One region of the Streptomyces sp. YIM 121038 genome, then DNA from elsewhere that is predicted to be linked to it. Evidence: riboswitches for the same ligand, from Rfam matches in the RefSeq annotation. Region 1 holds a riboswitch; each other region holds the start of a gene.

The links. A riboswitch is a leader RNA that binds a small molecule or an ion and turns the genes downstream of it on or off. The one in region 1 is predicted to bind cobalamin.
Region 2: it holds a riboswitch for cobalamin, as region 1 does, so the genes downstream of both, metE (5-methyltetrahydropteroyltriglutamate--homocysteine S-methyltransferase) here and C9F11_RS27150 (ribonucleoside-diphosphate reductase subunit alpha) in region 1, are expected to answer to the same signal.
Region 3: it holds a riboswitch for cobalamin, as region 1 does, so the genes downstream of both, C9F11_RS36060 (hypothetical protein) here and C9F11_RS27150 (ribonucleoside-diphosphate reductase subunit alpha) in region 1, are expected to answer to the same signal.
Region 4: it holds a riboswitch for cobalamin, as region 1 does, so the genes downstream of both, C9F11_RS36990 (CoA-acylating methylmalonate-semialdehyde dehydrogenase) here and C9F11_RS27150 (ribonucleoside-diphosphate reductase subunit alpha) in region 1, are expected to answer to the same signal.

What each region holds. Positions count from the first base shown of each region.
Region 1 is NZ_CP030771.1:6,302,598-6,307,236, reverse strand. Features, by position in the region: gene C9F11_RS27160 (sodium:solute symporter family protein) at 1-818, shown strand, start outside; gene C9F11_RS27155 (hypothetical protein) at 887-1,522, shown strand; cobalamin riboswitch at 1,758-1,899, shown strand; gene C9F11_RS27150 (ribonucleoside-diphosphate reductase subunit alpha) at 2,033-4,444, shown strand; gene C9F11_RS27145 (ribonucleotide-diphosphate reductase subunit beta) at 4,444-4,639, shown strand, end outside.
Region 2 is NZ_CP030771.1:8,876,232-8,880,870, forward strand. Features, by position in the region: gene C9F11_RS36960 (amidase family protein) at 1-318, shown strand, start outside; gene C9F11_RS36965 (TetR/AcrR family transcriptional regulator) at 383-952, shown strand; gene metE (5-methyltetrahydropteroyltriglutamate--homocysteine S-methyltransferase) at 999-3,323, opposite strand; cobalamin riboswitch at 3,485-3,702, opposite strand; gene tsaD (tRNA (adenosine(37)-N6)-threonylcarbamoyltransferase complex transferase subunit TsaD) at 3,829-4,639, shown strand, end outside.
Region 3 is NZ_CP030771.1:8,630,079-8,634,717, forward strand. Features, by position in the region: gene C9F11_RS36045 (CrcB family protein) at 1-461, shown strand, start outside; gene crcB (fluoride efflux transporter CrcB) at 458-832, shown strand; gene C9F11_RS36055 (DUF6355 family natural product biosynthesis protein) at 888-1,178, opposite strand; cobalamin riboswitch at 1,477-1,621, shown strand; gene C9F11_RS36060 (hypothetical protein) at 1,783-2,853, shown strand; gene C9F11_RS36065 (CbiQ family ECF transporter T component) at 2,850-3,962, shown strand; gene C9F11_RS36070 (ABC transporter ATP-binding protein) at 3,959-4,639, shown strand, end outside.
Region 4 is NZ_CP030771.1:8,881,974-8,886,612, forward strand. Features, by position in the region: gene alaS (alanine--tRNA ligase) at 1-2,411, shown strand, start outside; cobalamin riboswitch at 2,547-2,734, shown strand; gene C9F11_RS36990 (CoA-acylating methylmalonate-semialdehyde dehydrogenase) at 2,908-4,407, shown strand; gene C9F11_RS36995 (acyl-CoA dehydrogenase family protein) at 4,416-4,639, shown strand, end outside.

The DNA of each region.
Region 1 (4,639 bases):
TCTTCATGTACCCGCACTCGATCACCGCGACGCTGTCCTCGCGCAGCCGGGACGTGATCCGCCGCAACACCACCATCCTGCCGCTGTACTCGCTGATGCTGGGCCTGCTCGCGCTGCTCGGGTTCATGGCGATCGCGGCCGGGGTGAAGGTCGACAACGGGCAGCTGGCGATTCCGCAGCTGTTCGAGGACATGTTCCCCGACTGGTTCACCGGCGTGGCCTTCGCGGCCATCGGCATCGGCGCGCTCGTGCCCGCCGCCATCATGTCCATCGCGGCCGCGAACCTCTTCACGCGCAACATCTACAAGGACTTCCTCAAGCCGGACGCGACGCCCGAGCAGGAGACCAAGGTCTCCAAGCTGGTCTCGCTCCTGGTGAAGGTGGGCGCCCTCGCCTTCGTGCTCACCATGGACAAGACCGTCGCCATCAACTTCCAGCTCCTGGGCGGCATCTGGATCCTGCAGACCATGCCCGCGCTCGTCGGCGGCCTGTTCACGCGGTGGTTCCACCGGTGGGCGCTGCTCGCCGGGTGGGCGGCCGGCATGATCTACGGCACGGTGGCCGCCTACGGCGTCGCCTCGCCGACGCAGGCGCACTTCGGCGGGTCCTCCAAGGAGATCCCCGGCATCGGTGAGATCGGCTACATCGGCCTGACGGCGTTCGTCCTGAACGTGGTCGTGACGGTCGTCCTCACCTTCGTCCTGAAGGCGTTCAAGGCCCCCGAGGGCGTCGACGAGACCTCCCCCGAGGACTACACGGCGGACGCCGGTGACAAGGGCGTGGCCGTCGAGCTGCCCAAGGTGGGGGCGGGCCACTGAGCCGAGGCGGCACGGACCGACAGGGCCGGGCGGGGCACGGCGGCGGACGCATGCGAAAGGATGTGCGCATGAGACGTTCCCGCCGCCTCCTCCCGGCCCTGCTCCTCGCCCCCCTCGCCCTCACCGGCTGCGGTTCGGACAGCCTCGACAGCGCGGCGCCGCCGGACCGCGCCGAGCTGAAGGCCCGCGCCGAGGCGGCGCAGACCGTCGTGGAGCACGTCTACGTGACGGAGGCCGACGGCTTCGAGCTGGCCCGGCAGTCGGTGGGCGTGATCGGCGACTACGGCTTCCAGTCCACCTACGTACGGGACGAGGGCGGCGCGCAGCTCACGCTCTCCGTCGACCGGGGCACCGTCACCGACGGGAACTGCCGCACGGTCCCGCCCGCCGCCACGCGCTGCGAGAAGGACGGCAAGGGCTGGTACCGCCGCACGGGCTCCCGGCACGAGTACGTCCGCTCGGAGAACGGGCTGCGCATCCAGCTCGCCGCCGACCGCGGCGCGGTGAGCCGCGCGGTGCTGCGCGCCGCCGCCGAGACCGCCCACCGCGCCGACGACCGCGAACTCGACGCGACCCTGCCCGAGACGGCCGACCCCGAGGGCCTGCCCACGGACGGCGGCGACACGGGCCGCCCCGCGGAGCGCGGCGACCTGCCGCCGAACGGCGACGGCGCCCCGCAGGACCCCCCGGGCGCGGGCGGCTGACCGACCGGCACCCCCGGCCGCGCCGGGCCCCGGCCCAGGCCTCCACGCCCCGCCGCAGCCCTCCACGCCCCGCGCCGGGCCCCGCCCCAACCCCTCCGCGCCCCGCTCCGGACCCGGTATCCGTCCCCCGGTCCGGCCTTTCTCCCTGGCGAGTTGACGCTCCGACCTGCTCCCGAGCGACCACACCCCGTGAGGGAACGGTCACCTCCGACACAACATCTAGGGGCGCCACCGAAACCCGGCACAAGATGTATGCTCGTCCTCGCTGTCGCCGCAGGGGAATCCGGTGGAAGTCCGGAACTGTCCCGCAACGGTGTACGTGTGCGCATTTGCGTACCCACAAAGTCCGAGGACCTGCCGACAGCGCACCCGTGCCGCCCGGTCCGGGTGCAGACGTCCGGGCCTCGTGGACATGGGCTGGTGGACGCGGCGTACGTACCGCCTCGCGCGGTCGCGCCCGTGTGCCTCCGCCTGCCTCGATGCCCAGAGCCGAGCGAGGGAGAGCACCACGTGACCATCGCGCCCGCCGAGCCCGCGTCAGCGCAGGCCGAAGCCGGTCAGCAGCACGCCGAGCAGTCCGCCCCGTCCACCGACGGGCCCGGCGCCGCCCTGCTGCGCACCCTGACCGACCTCACCGCCGACCTTCCCGACGCCGACCCCGGACGCGTCGCCGCGGCCGCGCTGCGCGGCCGCTCGGCGAAGGCCGACGAGGCGGAGTTGCGGGAGCTCGCCACCGAGGCGGCCGCCGGGCTCATCTCCGAGGACCCCGCGTACTCCCGGCTCGCCGCCCGGCTCCTGAGCGTCGGCATCCGCGAGGAGGCCGCCTCGCAGGGCGTCACGTCGTTCTCCGAGTCCGTCGCGGTCGGCCACCGCGAGGGCCTGATCGCCGACCGCACCGCCGACTTCGCGGCCCTGCACGGCACCCGTCTGGACGCCCTCGTGGAGGCCGCGCTGGCCGACGGCGCCGACCGCCGCTTCGGCTACTTCGGCCTGCGCACGCTGCACAGCCGCTACCTGCTGCGCCACCCGATCACCCGCAAGGTCATCGAGACGCCGCAGCACTTCATGCTGCGCGTGGCCACCGGTCTCGCCGAGGACGACTCCGTGCGCGCCCTCGACGAGGTCGCCGCGCTGTACGGCCTGATGAGCCGCCTCGACTACCTGCCGTCGTCGCCGACGCTCTTCAACTCCGGCACCCGCCACCCGCAGATGTCGAGCTGCTACCTGCTCGACTCCCCGCTCGACGAGCTGGACTCGATCTACGACCGCTACCACCAGGTGGCGCGCCTGTCGAAGCACGCGGGCGGCATCGGCCTGTCGTACTCCCGCATCCGCTCGCGCGGTTCGCTGATCCGCGGCACGAACGGCCACTCCAACGGCATCGTGCCGTTCCTGAAGACGCTCGACGCCTCCGTCGCCGCCGTGAACCAGGGCGGCCGCCGCAAGGGCGCCGCCGCCGTCTACCTGGAGACCTGGCACTCCGACATCGAGGAGTTCCTGGAGCTGCGGGACAACACCGGCGAGGACGCCCGGCGCACCCACAACCTGAACCTGGCGCACTGGATCCCGGACGAGTTCATGCGCCGGGTCGCCGCCGACCAGGAGTGGTCGCTGTTCTCCCCCGCCGACGTGCCCGAGCTCGTCGACCTGTGGGGCGAGGAGTTCGACACGGCCTACCGCGCGGCCGAGGCCAAGGGCCTGGCGCAGAAGACCATGCCCGCCCGCGATCTGTACGGCCGCATGATGCGCACCCTCGCGCAGACCGGCAACGGCTGGATGACCTTCAAGGACGCCTCCAACCGCACCGCCAACCAGACCGCCGAGCCCGGCCACACCGTGCACTCCTCGAATCTGTGCACGGAGATCCTGGAGGTCACGGACGACGGCGAGACGGCCGTGTGCAACCTCGGCTCGGTGAACCTCGGGGCCTTCGTGGCCGACGGGGACATCGACTGGGAGCGCCTGGACGCCACCGTCCGCACCGCCGTGACGTTCCTCGACCGCGTCGTGGACATCAACTTCTACCCGACCGAGCAGGCCGGGCGCTCCAACGCCAAGTGGCGCCCGGTGGGCCTCGGCGCCATGGGCCTGCAGGACGTCTTCTTCCAGCTGCGGCTGCCCTTCGACTCCCCCGAGGCCAAGGCGCTGTCCACCCGGATCGCCGAGCGGATCATGCTCGCCGCGTACGAGGCGTCCGCGGACCTCGCCGAGCGCCACGGGCCGCTGCCCGCCTGGGAGAAGACCCGCACGGCGCGCGGTGTCCTGCACCCCGACCACTACGAGACGGAGCGGGCCTGGCCCGAGCGCTGGGAGGCCCTGCGGGCGCGCATCGGCAAGGTCGGCATGCGCAACTCGCTGCTCCTCGCCATCGCCCCGACGGCCACCATCGCGTCCATCGCGGGCGTCTACGAGTGCATCGAGCCGCAGGTCTCCAACCTCTTCAAGCGCGAGACGCTGTCCGGCGAGTTCCTCCAGGTGAACTCCTACCTGGTGCAGGACCTCAAGAAGCTCGGCGTCTGGGACGCGCAGACCCGTGAGGCGCTGCGCGAGTCCAACGGCTCGGTGCAGGGCTTCACCTGGGTGCCCGCCGACGTGCGGAACCTGTACCGCACGGCCTGGGAGATCCCGCAGCGCGGCCTGATCGACATGGCCGCCGCGCGCACGCCGTACCTCGACCAGTCGCAGTCCCTGAACCTGTTCCTGGAGACGCCGACCATCGGCAAGCTCTCCTCGATGTACGCCTACGCCTGGCAGCAGGGCCTCAAGACCACGTACTACCTGCGCTCGCGCCCCGCGACGCGCATCGCCCGCGCCGCCGGGGGCTCCGCCGCCGCGGCCGCCCCCGTCCCCCAGCAGGTGACCGACCCCGAGGCGATCGCCTGCTCCCTGGAAAACCCCGAGTCCTGCGAGGCCTGCCAGTAATGTCCCAGTCGGAAATGCACACCACCTCGACGGGCGAGAAGAACCTGCTCGACCCGGGCTTCGAGCTGACGCTCCGCCCGATGCGCTACCCGGACTTCTACGAGCGCTACCGGGACGCGATCAAGAACACCTGGACCGTGGAGGAGGTCGACCTCCACTCGGACGTGGCCGACCTCGCCAAGCTGACGCCCGAGG
Region 2 (4,639 bases), 2.6 Mb from region 1:
GAGGAGGTCGACGTCATCGCCGCGCCCGCCGTGCCGCTGACCGCGGCCCGCGCCGGGCAGCAGTCCGTGCGGTGGCCCGACGGCACGGCGGAGAGCGTTCCGGACGCCTACGTACGCCTGTCCGCGCCCGCCAACATCACCGGGCTGCCCGCCCTGACCCTGCCCGTCGGCCGCGACGGCGCGGGCCTTCCCCTGGGCATGCAGCTCATCGGGCGTCCACGCGGGGAGGCGACGCTGCTGCGCGCGGGGCAGGCGTACGAACGGACGCGGCCGGACACGGGCGCACTGGCTCCGGCACCGGTCGCCGCGCCGGTCTGAGCGGCCCGCAGGGGCCGGACTCCCCGCCCCGTAGAAGCTAGGAATGCGCGTTAAGGTGAACGGCATGAGTCCCAGGCCCATGGCCCGACCCGGCGGGCGCAGCGCCCGGGTGCAGGCGTCCGTGCACGCCGCCGTGCGCGAGCTGGAAGCCGAGCAGGGCCGCGCGGCGCTGACCGTCCCGCTGGTCGCGGCGCGGGCCGGGGTCACGCCGTCCACGGTCTACCGCCGCTGGGGCGACCTCCAGGAACTCCTGTCGGACGTCGCGGTCGAGCGGCTGCGGCCCGAGGCGGACCCCGCGGACCACGGCGGCTTCCGCGCCGACCTGACGGCGTGGGCCGAGCACTTCCTGGAGGAGATGTCGTCGGCGCCGGGCCGCGCCTATCTGCGCGACGCGCTCCTCGGCGACCCCGAGAGCGGCAACGCGAGCCGCTGCTCGGACTACTCCGCCGAGCACGTCGACCTGCTTCTGGCCCGCGCCGCCGAGCGGGGCGAGCGGGGGCTGCCGGAGCGCGAGGCCGTCATGGACCACGTGGTCGCGCCGCTCGTCTTCCGGATCCTGTTCCGGCCGGACGGCCTGTCACCGGAGCACGCGCGCGCCCTCGTGGCCGAGGTCGTCGGGGCGAGCGCGCGCTGAGCACGGCCGGTGACCGGGGGAGGCCCCGGCCACCGGCCGCCGTCCGTCAGGACTCCCGCGCCGTCAGCTCCGCCCGGACCTGCCGCGCGGCGGCGACCAGGTTCTCCAGGGACGCCCGGGTCTCCGGCCAGCCGCGCGTCTTCAGGCCGCAGTCCGGGTTGACCCACAGCCGCCCGGCCGGGATGGCCTCAAGTCCCTTGCGCAGCAGGGCGGCCGCCTCGTCGGCGCCCGGCACCCGCGGCGAGTGGATGTCGTACACGCCGGGGCCCACCTCGCGCGGATAGCCCGCGGCGGCCAGCTCGTCCGCGACCTGCATGTGCGAGCGGGCCGCCTCCAGGCTGATGACGTCCGCGTCGAGGTCGTCGATGGCCTGGAGGACGTCGCCGAACTCCGCGTAGCACATGTGGGTGTGGATCTGCGTCTCGGGCCGCACGCCGCTCGTGGTGAGCCGGAAGGACTCCGTCGCCCACCGCAGGTACGCGGCCCGGTCCGCGGCGCGCAGCGGCAGGGTCTCGCGCAGCGCGGGCTCGTCGACCTGGATCACCGACGTGCCCGCCGCCTCCAGGTCGTTCACCTCGTCGCGCAGGGCGAGCGCCACCTGGCGCGCGGTGTCGCCGAGCGGCTGGTCGTCACGGACGAACGACCACGCGAGCATCGTCACCGGGCCGGTCAGCATGCCCTTGACGGGCCGGTCGGTGAGCGCGTTCGCGTACGCGGTCCAGCGCACCGTCATCGGCTCCGGGCGCGAGATGTCACCGGCGAGCACCGGCGGCCGCACATAGCGCGTGCCGTACGACTGGACCCAGCCGTGCCGGGTCGCCAGATAGCCGGTGAGCTGCTCGGCGAAGTACTGGACCATGTCGTTGCGCTCGGGCTCGCCGTGCACCAGGACGTCGATGCCCGCCTTCTCCTGGAAGGAGAGCACCGCCTGGATCTCGGACTCGATGCGCTCCTCGTACCGGGCCGCGTCGATGCGGCCCGCGCGCAGATCGGCGCGGGCCGCCCGCAACTCGGTGGTCTGCGGGAACGAGCCGATGGTGGTCGTCGGGAGCAGCGGCAGGCCCAGGCTCGCGCGCTGGGCGGCGGCCCGCTCGGGGTAGGGCTGCGCGCGCCGGGCGTCGGCGGCGGTCGCGGCGGCGGCGCGGGCCCGCACCGCCGGGTCGTGGGTGAGCGCGGAGCCCGCGCGCGACGCCAGGTCGGCGCGGTTCGCGGCGAGTTCGGCGGCGATGGTGTCCGGGCCCTGGGACAGACCGCGGGCCAGGGTGACCAGCTCGGTCGTCTTCTGCCGGGCGAAGGCGAGCCAGCGGGCGACCTGCGGGTCGATGTCGCGCTCGACGGCGGCGTCCAGCGGCACGTGCAGCAGGGAGCAGGAGGCGGCGACGTCCACGCGGTCGGCGAGCCCGAGCAGGGTGCCGAGGGTGCTGAGGGACTTCTCCAGGTTGTTGATCCAGATGTTGCGCCCGTCGACGACACCCGCGACCAGGCGCTTGCCGGGTAGGCCGCCCGCCCGCGCGAGGTCGTCCAGGTTGGCGGCGGCGGGCCCCGTGAAGTCGACGGCCAGTCCGTCCACGGGCGCCTTGGCGAGCACCGGGAGCGCCTCGCCGAGCCGGTCGAAGTAGGAGGCGACGAGCAGCTTCGGGCGGTCGTCGAGCGCGCCCAGGTCGCGGTAGGCGCGGGCCGCCGCGTTCAGGTCGGCGGGCGTGCGGTCCTGCACGAGCGCGGGTTCGTCCAGCTGCACCCAGGCGGCGCCCGCCGCCCGCAGGTCGGCGAGGACCTCCGCGTACACGGGAAGCAGCCGGTCCAGGAGGGTCAGCGGCTCGAATCCCGGGTCGACGTCCGGCGCGGGCTTGGCGAGCAGCAGATAGGTGACCGGGCCGACGAGCACGGGGCGCGCGGCGAGGCCGAGCGCGAGCGCCTCCTTCACCTCGGCGACCTGCTTCGTCGCGTCCGCCGCGAAGACGGTGTCCGGGCCCAGCTCCGGCACCAGGTAGTGGTAGTTGGTGTCGAACCACTTGGTCATTTCCAGGGGCGCCACCTCCGCGGTGCCCCGGGCCATAGCGAAGTAGCCGGCCAGCGGGTCCGCCGCGACGGCGGCGCGGTGCCGGGCGGGGATCGCCCCGACCATCACGCTGGTGTCCAGGACGTGGTCGTAGTACGAGAAGTCGCCGGTCGGGACCTCGTGGACACCGGCGTCCGCGAGCTGCTCCCAGTTCGTGCGGCGCAGCAGGGCCGCCGTCTCCCGCAGGCCCGCAGCGCTGACGCGGCCCTTCCAGTAGCCCTCGACGGCCTTCTTCAACTCCCGGTCTGCGCCCTGACGGGGGTAGCCGTACACGGTGGCCCGTGCCGCCGCGGCTGCGGACTTGTCTGTCACAGAACTCTCCTTCGCGAGCAATGTCGTGTGGGTCCCGGGACGATCGGGAGCGCGAAGGAGGAACAGACCGGCCGACCGGCCACGGCCGTCGATGGCCGCGCGCCTGTGCCCGATGTGTACGCCGACCCGCCCACGAGGTCACCGGTGAGCCGCGCACGCCGGGGCGCGCACGGGCAACGGGCAGGTCTTCGGACTCGCGGGCGAGACCTCCGAGGAGGTCACCTACTGGCCGTCGCTTCCCGGGTCCGTGCCGGACCCAGTGCGTATGACGGCGGTCGTTCCCACTCACCGCTGCGGGGCAGTCCCGGATTTCCACCGGGTTCCCTCTTACGACGCCACTGCCTGGCGGGCAGGACGAACCAGTCGCGCCGCAAGCGTATGTGATGAACCCCTGTCCGGGGGAGGGGGGAAGACGGTGGGCGCGGCTTACTGCACATTGCTTGCAATTACTATGGTGATGCAGTAGCCGGGCCGGTCGGCACGCGGAAGAAGCGGGAGTACACGCATGGCACCCCCTCGGATCGTTCTGGGGATCGAGTCTTCGTGCGACGAGACCGGGGCAGGTCTCGTGCGGGACGGGCGGCTGCTCGGGCACGCCGTCGCGTCCAGCATGGACGAGCACGCCCGCTTCGGCGGCGTCGTCCCCGAGATCGCCGCCCGCGCCCACGTGCACGCGCTGAACCCGGTGGTCCGCCGCGCCCTCGACCGGGCGGGGCTGCGGCTCGGCGACATCGGCGCCGTGGCCGTGACGACCGGGCCGGGGCTCTCCGGCGCCCTCCAGGTCGGCCTCGCCGGGGCGAAGGGCCTCGCGTACGCGCTCGACGTACCGCTGTACGGCGTGCACCACCTGGCCGGGCACGTCGCCGCCGACACCCTGGAGCACGGGCCGCTGCCCGACCCGTGCGTGGTCCTCATCGTCTCCGGCGGCCACACCTCGCTGCTGCTCGTGCGCGACCTCGCCCGGGACCCCATCACCCACCTGGGCGACACCCTGGACGACGCCGCGGGGGAGTGCTTCGACAAGGTGGCCCGCGTCTTCGGGCTGCCCTACCCGGGCGGTCCCGCCGTCGACCGCGCGGCCCGCGCGGGCTCGCCGGACGCGGTGGCCTTCCCGCGCCCCCTGACCGGGCCGCGCGACGACCCGTACGCCTTCTCGTTCTCCGGTCTGAAGACCGCCGCGGCCCGCTGGGCCGAGAGCCACCGGGGCCGCGAACTGCCGGTCGCCGACGGGGCCGCCGCGCTCCAGGAGGCCATCGCCGACGTCCTGACCCGCAAGGCCGTCGCGGCCTGCGCCGCGCACGGCGTGGGCACCCTCG
Region 3 (4,639 bases), 2.3 Mb from region 1:
AGCCCGAACCCATCGACCCGGACATCGACGTCCCGGCGCCCGCCGGGCCCGCGGGACCGGCACCCGGCCAGGCACCCGTGCTCGCCGCGGTGGCGGCGGGCGGCGCGGCGGGCGCGGCGGCCCGCTACGGCGCGGGACTGCTGTGGCCCACCGCGGCGGCCGCCTTCCCCTGGACCACGCTGGTGGTGAACGCGCTCGGCTGCGCGGTGATCGGCGTGTTCCTGGTCCTGGTCACGGAGGCGTGGAGCGCCCACCGCCTGGTGCGGCCCTTCTTCGGCACGGGCGTCCTCGGCGGCTTCACCACGTTCTCCACGTACGCCGTCGACGTCCAGCGGCTGCTCGGGGACGGCCACGCCCGGATCGCGCTCGCCTATCTGGCCGCCACCCCGGCGGTGGCGCTCGTGGCGGTGTGGACGGCCGCGACGACGACCCGCCGCGTGCTCTCCGGGAGGCCACGATGAACTGGGTGCTCGTGCTCACCGGGGCCGCCGTCGGCGCGCCCCTGCGCTATCTGACGGACCGGGCCGTCCAGGGCCGCCACGACTCCGTCTTCCCCTGGGGCACCTTCACGGTCAACGTCGTGGGCTGTCTGGTCCTGGGCGTCCTCACCGGCGCCGTCACCTACGGCGCCGCCCCGAACTCCGCCCACCTGCTCGTCGGCACCGGCCTGTGCGGGGCGCTGACCACGTACTCCACCTTCTCGTACGAGACGCTGCGCCTGGCCGAGACCGGCGCGCGCTTCCTGGCCGCGGCCAACGCGGCGGCCAGTGTGGCGGCGGGGCTCGGCGCCGCGGTCACCGGCGCGGCGGTGGCCCGGGCGTTCTGGGGCTGACGCCCGCGGGGCCGGGCGGGGCGCCCCCCTGTGAGCGCCCCGCCGGTGACCGGTGTCAGCAGGTACGGCCCACGTAGTGAGCGCCCTGGATCTTGTCGGCGGAGCCCAGCCAGGTCCTGCCGGGCGCGACGCACCGCTCGTAGTCCGGGGCCAGGGCGACCCTCACCTTGATCACCACACGGGAGCCGTCCGACGTGCAGTGCTGGTAGTAGGCGTCGGAACTCGTCTCGTAGAAGCCGCACGGATCGGCGGCCGCCGGGCTCGCGGAGACGGTCACCACCCCGAACGACGTCAGCGCGAGAGCGGCCGAACCGAGGGCGCCGATCACCTTGCGACGGATACGCACCAGAGGACTCCTCAAGAGGAAAGGGCCGGAAAGGGCCGGAAGAAGGGGGCCGGACCGGCCGCGCGAGCGGCCGCCGGACCCCGGTCGTCGGCCCCGAGGATCGCCGCCGCGCCCCGCGCCGGAGGCCCGAACGCGGGGGGTCTCACCTGGCGGATCGTTTCCGCATGGGCCGTTCGAGTGATCGATGAGGGAATGTCATCGTCCGTAAGGATCAGGCCATTCGGTGGCGGGCGTCACAACTCACCGCCCTGGCGCGGCCGGTGGCGGCGGGCCTACGATGCCTGTGCTCCGGCTGTGGCGGAAACGTGCGGCTGCGGGCACACGGACAACTGAATGCGTACGCGACTGGGGAAAGCCGGTGAGACTCCGGCACTGACCTGCAACCGTGTGCGGCACGCCTCGGCGTGACCGCGAGTCGGGCTGCCCAGCGTGGCACGTGCACTGCTTCTCACTGTCATGGTCTGCAGCGTGGAGCCCAGAGCCCGTCACCGGTTCTACGGCCCCCTGCCGCTTCCTTCCTGGAACGCGCGTAGGGGTTTTTCGTGCGGCACCGGCGGCCGTGGCGCGGGGTCCTCGTGCGACCCCAACCGAAGGGCCCCTCGACATGGCCGGTGCGATCCGCATGGCCGGTGCGATCCGCGCGTCCGCCGCCGCGCTCGGGCTGTTGCTCGCGTCGGCCGTACTCGGCGTCGGCCCCGGCCCGGCGACGCCCGCCGCCGCCGTGGACACCGGGCGCGGCCACGGAGGCTTCTGCAAGGCGGGCGAAGGCGTCACCGTCGTCGTGGACTTCCGGGAACTCGGCGGGACCACCCTCGTGCGGTGCGCCGTCGGCTCCCAGCGGACCGGCCTCGCCGCGCTCAAGGACGCGGGCATCCGGGTCACCGGCACCAACCGCTGGGGCGAGTCCTTCGTCTGCCGCCTGGAGGGCAAGCCGGGCGCCGACCGCGAGCCCTGCGTCGACACCCCGCCCGCCAAGGCCTACTGGTCGTACTGGCACGCCTCCAACGGCGGCCGCTGGACCTACAGCCAGTACGGAGCCACCTACCGCACCCCGCCGAAGGGCAGCTTCGAAGGCTGGTCGTTCTCCTTCGGCCGGGACCAGGGCGAGGCCCCCGCGCCGCGCGTGGCACCCCGGCGCCCCGCCGCCCCCGGCGGCGGTGGCGGCGGGGGAGCGGGCAGCGACGGGCACACCGGAGGTGGGCACACAGGCGGCGGGCGGGGCCCCGCAGCGCCCGACCGCGGCACCACACCCGACCTCCCGGACCAGGTGCAGCCGCCCGCCGGAGGAGGCCCCGGCCCCGGTGGTGGCAACGGAGCCCGGCCGCCCGCCGACGGCGGCGGCCTGGCGAAGCCGCCCGGGCACAAGAACGAGAAGGACGGCGCGCGGGACGCCAAGGGCAAGAAGGGCGAGGACGCCCGGAAGGGCAAGGACTCCGGCGAGAAGAAGCGCACCGAGCCGTCCCCGCCCGCCGGCTCCGGCTCCGGCCCCGCGCCGGAGCCGAGCGAGGCCGCCGACTGGACCGGCGGCGAGGACACCCGGACCGTGTCGGCGAGCAAGGACGAGGGGGTGCCCACCGGCACGGTCGTCGCCGCGGCCGCCGCCGTGGCGCTCGCCGTCGCCGGGGGAGTGACGGCCCGGCGCCGTCGCGGACGCGCCTCGGGCGGTGCGCCGTGACCCGTCTCGCCCGGTCGGTCCACCCGGGTGCCTGGTGGCTGTGGGCGCTCGGCATGGCCGCCGCGGCGAGCCGCACCGCCAACCCGGTGCTGCTCGTCCTGATCCTGGCCGCGGTCGGCTTCGTGGTCGCCCAGCGGCGCGACGACGCGCCGTGGGCGCTCGCGTTCCGGATGTACCTGAGCCTCGGCGCGTTCATCGTCGTGATGCGCGTCGGCTTCCGGATCGTCTTCGGCGGCGGCCAGGGCGACACCGTCCTCGTCACGCTGCCGGAGGTGCCGCTGCCCCAATGGGCCGCCGGAATCCGCCTGTTCGGACCCGTGGCCGCCGAGCAGCTGCTCGGCGGCCTGTACGACGGGCTGCGGCTCGCCACCATGGTGGTGTGCGTCGGCGCGGCCAACGCCCTCGCCAACCCGAAGCGGATGCTCAAGGCGCTGCCCGGCGCGCTCCACGAGATCGGCACCTCCGTCGTCGTCACGCTCACCGTGGCGCCGCAGCTGGTCGAGAGCGTGCAGCGGGTGCGCAGGGCCCGGCTGCTGCGCGGCTCCACGGTCAAGAAGGGCTACCGCGGCATCGGCGCGCTGCGCGGCATCGTCGTCCCCGTCCTGGAGGACGCCATGAACCGCTCCCTGGCCCTCGCCGCGGCGATGGCCTCGCACGGCTACGGCCGCACCGGGCGCGCCGACCCGCGCACCCGGCTGCTCACCGGCGCGCTGGTCATCGCCGGGCTGCTCGGCGTGTGCGGCGGCCTGTACGGCGCGCTGGGCGCGAGCACGCCGCCCTACCTCGGCACGCCGCTGCTGCTCGCCGGACTCGCCCTGGCCGTGGCCGGGTTCGTGCTCGGCGGGCGCCGCGTCACGCGCAGCACGTACCGGCCCGACCCGTGGCACGGCGCCGAGTGGACCGTGGCCGCGTCCGGGCTCGCCGCGGGCGTGCTGATGTACGTCGTCTCCCGCACGGACGCGGCCTCCCTCTACCCCTCGCTCTCGCCGCTCGCCTGGCCCGAGGTGACCGCGCTTCCCGCGCTCGCCGCCCTGGCCGGAGTGCTGCCCGCCCGGCTCGCGCCCGCACCGCCGCGCGCCGCGCCCCGACCGGGGGAGGCCGCCGCGTGATCCGCTTCGAGCACGTCACCCTCACCTACGCGGGTGCTCCCGAGCCTGCCCTGCGCGACGTCGACCTGACCATCGGCGAGGGCGAGCTGTGCCTGGTCACCGGGCGGACCGGAGTCGGCAAGTCGACCCTGCTCGGTGCCGTCAACGGGCTCGTGCCGCACTTCACCGGCGGCCACCTCCAGGGCCGCGTCAGCGTCGGCGGCCGCTCCACGGCCGAGGCGCCGCCGCAGGAGTTCGCGCACGTCGTGGGCGTGGTCGGACAGGACCCGCTCGCCTCCTTCGTGACCGACACCGTCGAGGAGGAACTGGCGTACGGCATGGAGCAGCTGGCCGTCCCCGCCGCCGTCATGCGCAAGCGCGTCGAGGAGACCCTCGACCTGCTCGGCATCGCCGAGCTGCGCCGGCGCGCGCTGCGCACCCTCTCCGGCGGGCAGCAGCAGCGCGTCGCCATCGGCTCCGTCCTCACCGCGCACCCCAAGGTCCTGGTCCTGGACGAACCGACGTCCGCGCTCGACCCCACCGCCGCCGAGGACGTGCTCGCCGCCGTCACCCGGCTCGTCCACGACCTCGGCACCACCGTCCTGGTCGCGGAGCACCGCGTGGAACGCGTGCTCCAGTACGCCGACCGGCTCGTGCACCTGACCCGCGACGGCCGGGTCCGCGAGGGCGACCCGGCG
Region 4 (4,639 bases), 2.6 Mb from region 1:
TCCAGATGAACGGCAACTTCTCCTTCGGCGACTACTTCAAGGAGGAGGCCATCACCTTCGCCTGGGAGCTGAGCACCCGCTCCGTCGCCGACGGCGGCTACGGCCTCGACCCGGCGCGGATCTGGGTGACCGTGCACCACTCCGACACCGAGTCGCGCGGGCTGTGGCGGCGCGTCGCGGACCTGCCCGACGAGCGGATCGTGGTCCGCGGCGACGAGGACAACTTCTGGTCCATGGGCGTGCCGGGACCGTGCGGCCCCTGCTCGGAGCTGTACTACGACCGGGGCCCCGCGCTCGGCCGCGCGGGTGGCCCCGCCGTCGACGAGGACCGGTACATGGAGTTCTGGAACCTCGTCTTCATGCAGTACGAGCGCGGCGAGGGCACCGGCAAGACCGGCTACCCCGTCCTCGGCGAACTCCCGCGCCGCGCCATCGACACCGGCATGGGCCTGGAGCGCATGGCCACCCTGCTCCAGGGCGTGGACAACCTCTACGAGATCGACGAGACCCGCCCCGTCCTCGACCGCGCCGCCGAGCTCACCGGGGTCCGCTACGGCGCCGACGCCACCGACGACGTCCGCCTGCGCGTCGTCGCCGACCACGTCCGCACCGCCCTGATGCTGCTCGCCGACGGCACCGCGCCCGGCAACGAGGGCCGCGGCTACGTGCTGCGCCGCATCCTGCGCCGCGCCGTGCGCTCCCTGCGCCAGCTCGGGTACGGCGACCCGGCCCTCGCCGACCTCCTCGCCGTCGCCCGCGACCGGATGGCACCGAGCCACCCCGAGGTCGCCGACTCCTTCGCGCGCGTCGCCGACCAGGCCCAGGGCGAGGAGGACGCCTTCCGCGCCACCCTCAAGCAGGGCACCACCGTCCTGGACACCGCGGTCACCCGGGTCAAGGCCGACGGCGGGCGCCAACTGCCCGGCGCCCAGGCCTTCCTGCTGCACGACACCTACGGCTTCCCCATCGACCTCACCCTGGAGATGGCCGCGGAGCAGGGCGTCGAGGTCGACCGCGACGGCTTCACGGCGCTCATGAGCGAGCAGCGCGAGCGGGCCCGCGCCGACGCCCGCGCCCGCAAGTCCGGCTCCGCCCCCGACACCTCGGCCCTGCGCGCCGCCCTCGACGCGCACGGGCCCACCGACTGGCGCGCCTGGGACACCCTGGCGACGGACTCCCGCGTCCTCGCGCTGCTGGGCCCCGCGGGCCCCGTACCGGTCGCCCGGGACGGCGAGATCGTCACCGCCGTCCTCGACCGCACCCCGTTCTACGCCGAGTCCGGTGGCCAGGACAGCGACGCCGGACGGCTCACCGGGGCCTCACTGGAGGCCGAGGTGCTCGACGTGCAGCGGCCGCTGCCCGGCCTGGTGGCCCATCAGATCCGCGTCATGGCGGGGGAGGTGGCCGTCGGCGACGCCGTGCACGCGGCCGTCGACCCCGAGTGGCGCCTCGGTGCGCGCCAGGCCCACTCGGGCACCCACGTGCTGCACGCCGCCCTGCGCGAGGTCCTCGGCCCGACCGCCCTGCAGTCCGGCTCCTCCAACCGCCCGGGCCAGCTGCGCCTGGACTTCCCCTGGCGCGGCGGCCTCTCCGCCACCGTCCGCAGCGAGGTCGAGGAGGCCGCCAACCGCGCGCTCCGCCGCGACCTGCCCGTCGGCGTGCGCTGGATGACGCTGCCCGAGGCCAAGGAGCTCGGCGCGCTCGCCCTGTTCGACGAGACGTACGGCGAGCAGGTCCGGGTGGTCGAGATCGGCGGCGCCTGGTCGCGCGAGCTGTGCGGCGGCACCCACGTCGAGCACGCCGCGCAGATCGGCGTCATCGCGCTGACCGCCGAGTCGTCGGTGGGCGCGGGCCTGCGGCGCCTGGAGGCCGCGGTCGGCATCGAGGGCTTCGGCTACCTCGCGCGCGAGCGCGACCTCGTCGCCGAGATCGCCGAGCAGCTCCAGGCGCCGCGCGCCGAACTCCCCGACCGCGTCGCCGCGTTGCTCGGCCGGCTCAAGGCCGCCGACCGGGAGAACGAGCGCCTGCGGCAGGCGGCCCGTGCCGCGCGCGCCGCCGAACTCGCCGGGCGGGCCGTCGAGGTGGCGGGCGCGTACGTGGCCACCGCGACGGCGGAGGGTGACGCGGGCGCCGCGCGGGCCCTGGCCCTCGAAGTGCGCGGACGGCTGCGCCCCGAGCGGCCGGGCGTGGCCGCCGTGACCCTCTCCGGCGACAAGCCGGTGCTCGCCGTCGCGGTGAACGAGGCGGCGCGGGCGGCGGGCCTGTCCGCGTCCGCCCTGGTCAAGCGGCTGCTCGGCGGTCGCGGTGGCGGCTCCGACGAGGTGGCGCAGGGCGGTGGGACGGACCGGGGCGCGCTCGCGGCCGCGGTGGCCGGACTCCCCGGCGTCGTGCGCGAGGAGCTCGGCGCCTGAGCGCGGCGCGACCAGCCGCGGCGGCCGTCGTTCGTCCGAGGCCCGTGGTGGCTGGTCGCGCAGGTCCCCGCGCCCCTTCGGGGGCGTGAGGGGTGCGGTAGGGGTGGGCCTCCATGGACTTACTAGGACGTCCAAGTATATCGTCGTGACCAAGGCCCGCGGTGCAGGGAAGCCGGTGTGAATCCGGCACGGTCCCGCCACTGTGACCGGGGAGCGCGTCCCCATGAAGGACCAACGCCACTGACGGAGAAGTCCGCCGGGAAGGCGAGGAGGCGCGTGCTGATCCGGGAGTCAGGATACCGGCCGCGGGGTGTTCCGTGTTGTCCACGAGGATGGAGCAGACACGCATGGCCCCGGTGCGCACCCGCGACCCTGGAGATCCGGACCTGCGAGCGGTGATCCCCGCTGCCTGAAGGCTGTTCGGCGTGCCCTGTGGCGGTACGCGGCCCAGCCCTGCCATCCCCGGACCGCACCTGACGAGAGAAGCAGGTCCCCCATGGTCCGTGAACTGACCCATTTCATCGGCGGCGAGCACACCCCGGGAACATCGGGAACGCACGCCGACGTGTACGACCCCAACACCGGTGCCGTCCAGGCACGCGTACCGCTCGCGCACCGCGCCGACACCGAGGCGGCGATCGCGAACGCCGCGAAGGCGCAGCCCGCCTGGGGCGAGTGGAACCCGCAGCGCCGCGCCCGCGTCCTGCTGCGGTTCCTCCAGCTCGTCGAGGACGAACGCGACGCCCTCGCACGCCTGTTGTCGTCCGAGCACGGCAAGACCGTCGCCGACGCGCACGGCGACCTCCAGCGCGGCCTGGAGGTCGTGGAGTTCGCCGCGGGCATCCCGCACCTGCTCAAGGGCGAGTTCACCGACAACGCCGGGACCGGCATCGACGTGCACTCGCTGCGCCGCCCCCTCGGCGTCGTCGCCGGGATCACGCCCTTCAACTTCCCCGCGATGATCCCGCTCTGGAAGGCCGCGCCCGCGCTCGCCTGCGGCAACGCCTTCGTCCTCAAGCCGTCCGAGCGCGCCCCGTCCGTCCCGCTGCGCCTGGCCGAGCTGTTCCTCGAAGCGGGCCTGCCGCCGGGCGTCCTGAACGTCGTCAACGGCGGCAAGGAGTCCGTCGACACGCTCCTGGAGGACCCGCGCGTCAAAGCGCTCGGCTTCGTCGGCTCCACGCCGATCGCCGCGCACGTGTACGCCACCGCCGCCGCGCACGGCAAGCGCGCCCAGTGCTTCGGCGGCGCCAAGAACCACATGATCGTGATGCCGGACGCCGACCTCGACAGGGCCGTCGACGCGCTCGTCGGCGCGGGCTACGGCTCCGCGGGCGAGCGCTGCATGGCGATCTCCGTGGCCGTCCCGGTCGGCGAGGCCACCGCCGACGCCCTGGTGGCCCGCCTCAAGGAGCGCGTCGGGGCCCTGCGCGTCGGCCGTTCCGACGACCCCGAGGCCGACTTCGGCCCCCTGGTCGCCCGTGACGCCGTCGAGCGCGTGCGCTCCTACGTCGACCTCGGCGTCCAGGAGGGCGCCGAACTCGTCGTCGACGGCCGTGACTTCACCCTGCCCGGCCACGAGGGCGGCTTCTTCGCGGGCGCCTCGCTCTTCGACCGCGTCACCCCGGACATGCGGATCTACCAGGAGGAGATCTTCGGCCCCGTCCTGTCCGTCGTCCGGGCCGCCGACTACGAAGAGGCGCTGCGGCTGCCCACCGAGCACCCCTACGGCAACGGCGTCGCGCTCTTCACCCGCGACGGCGACACCGCCCGCGACTTCACCCGGCGCGTGGACACCGGCATGGTCGGCGTCAACGTCCCCATCCCGGTCCCCGTCGCCTACCACACCTTCGGCGGCTGGAAGCGCTCCGGATTCGGCGACCTCAACCAGCACGGCCCCGACGCCATCCGCTTCTACACCCGCACCAAGACCGTCACCTCGCGCTGGCCCTCCGGGGCGAAGGAAGGCGCGAGCTTCACGATCCCGACGATGGCGTGAGCGCCCCGATGACCGCCACGACCACCACCCTGCTCGGCGAGGACCAGCTCGCCCTCGTCGAGACCACCCTCGACTTCGCCGAGGAACATCTCGCCCCGCACGCCCTCGCCTGGGACCAGGACAAGCACTTCCCGGTCGACGTGCTGCGCAAGGCCGCGGACCTCGGGCTCGGCGGCGTCTACGTCGACGAGGCCGCGGGCGGCTCCGGCCTGACCCGCTCCGACGGCGTCCT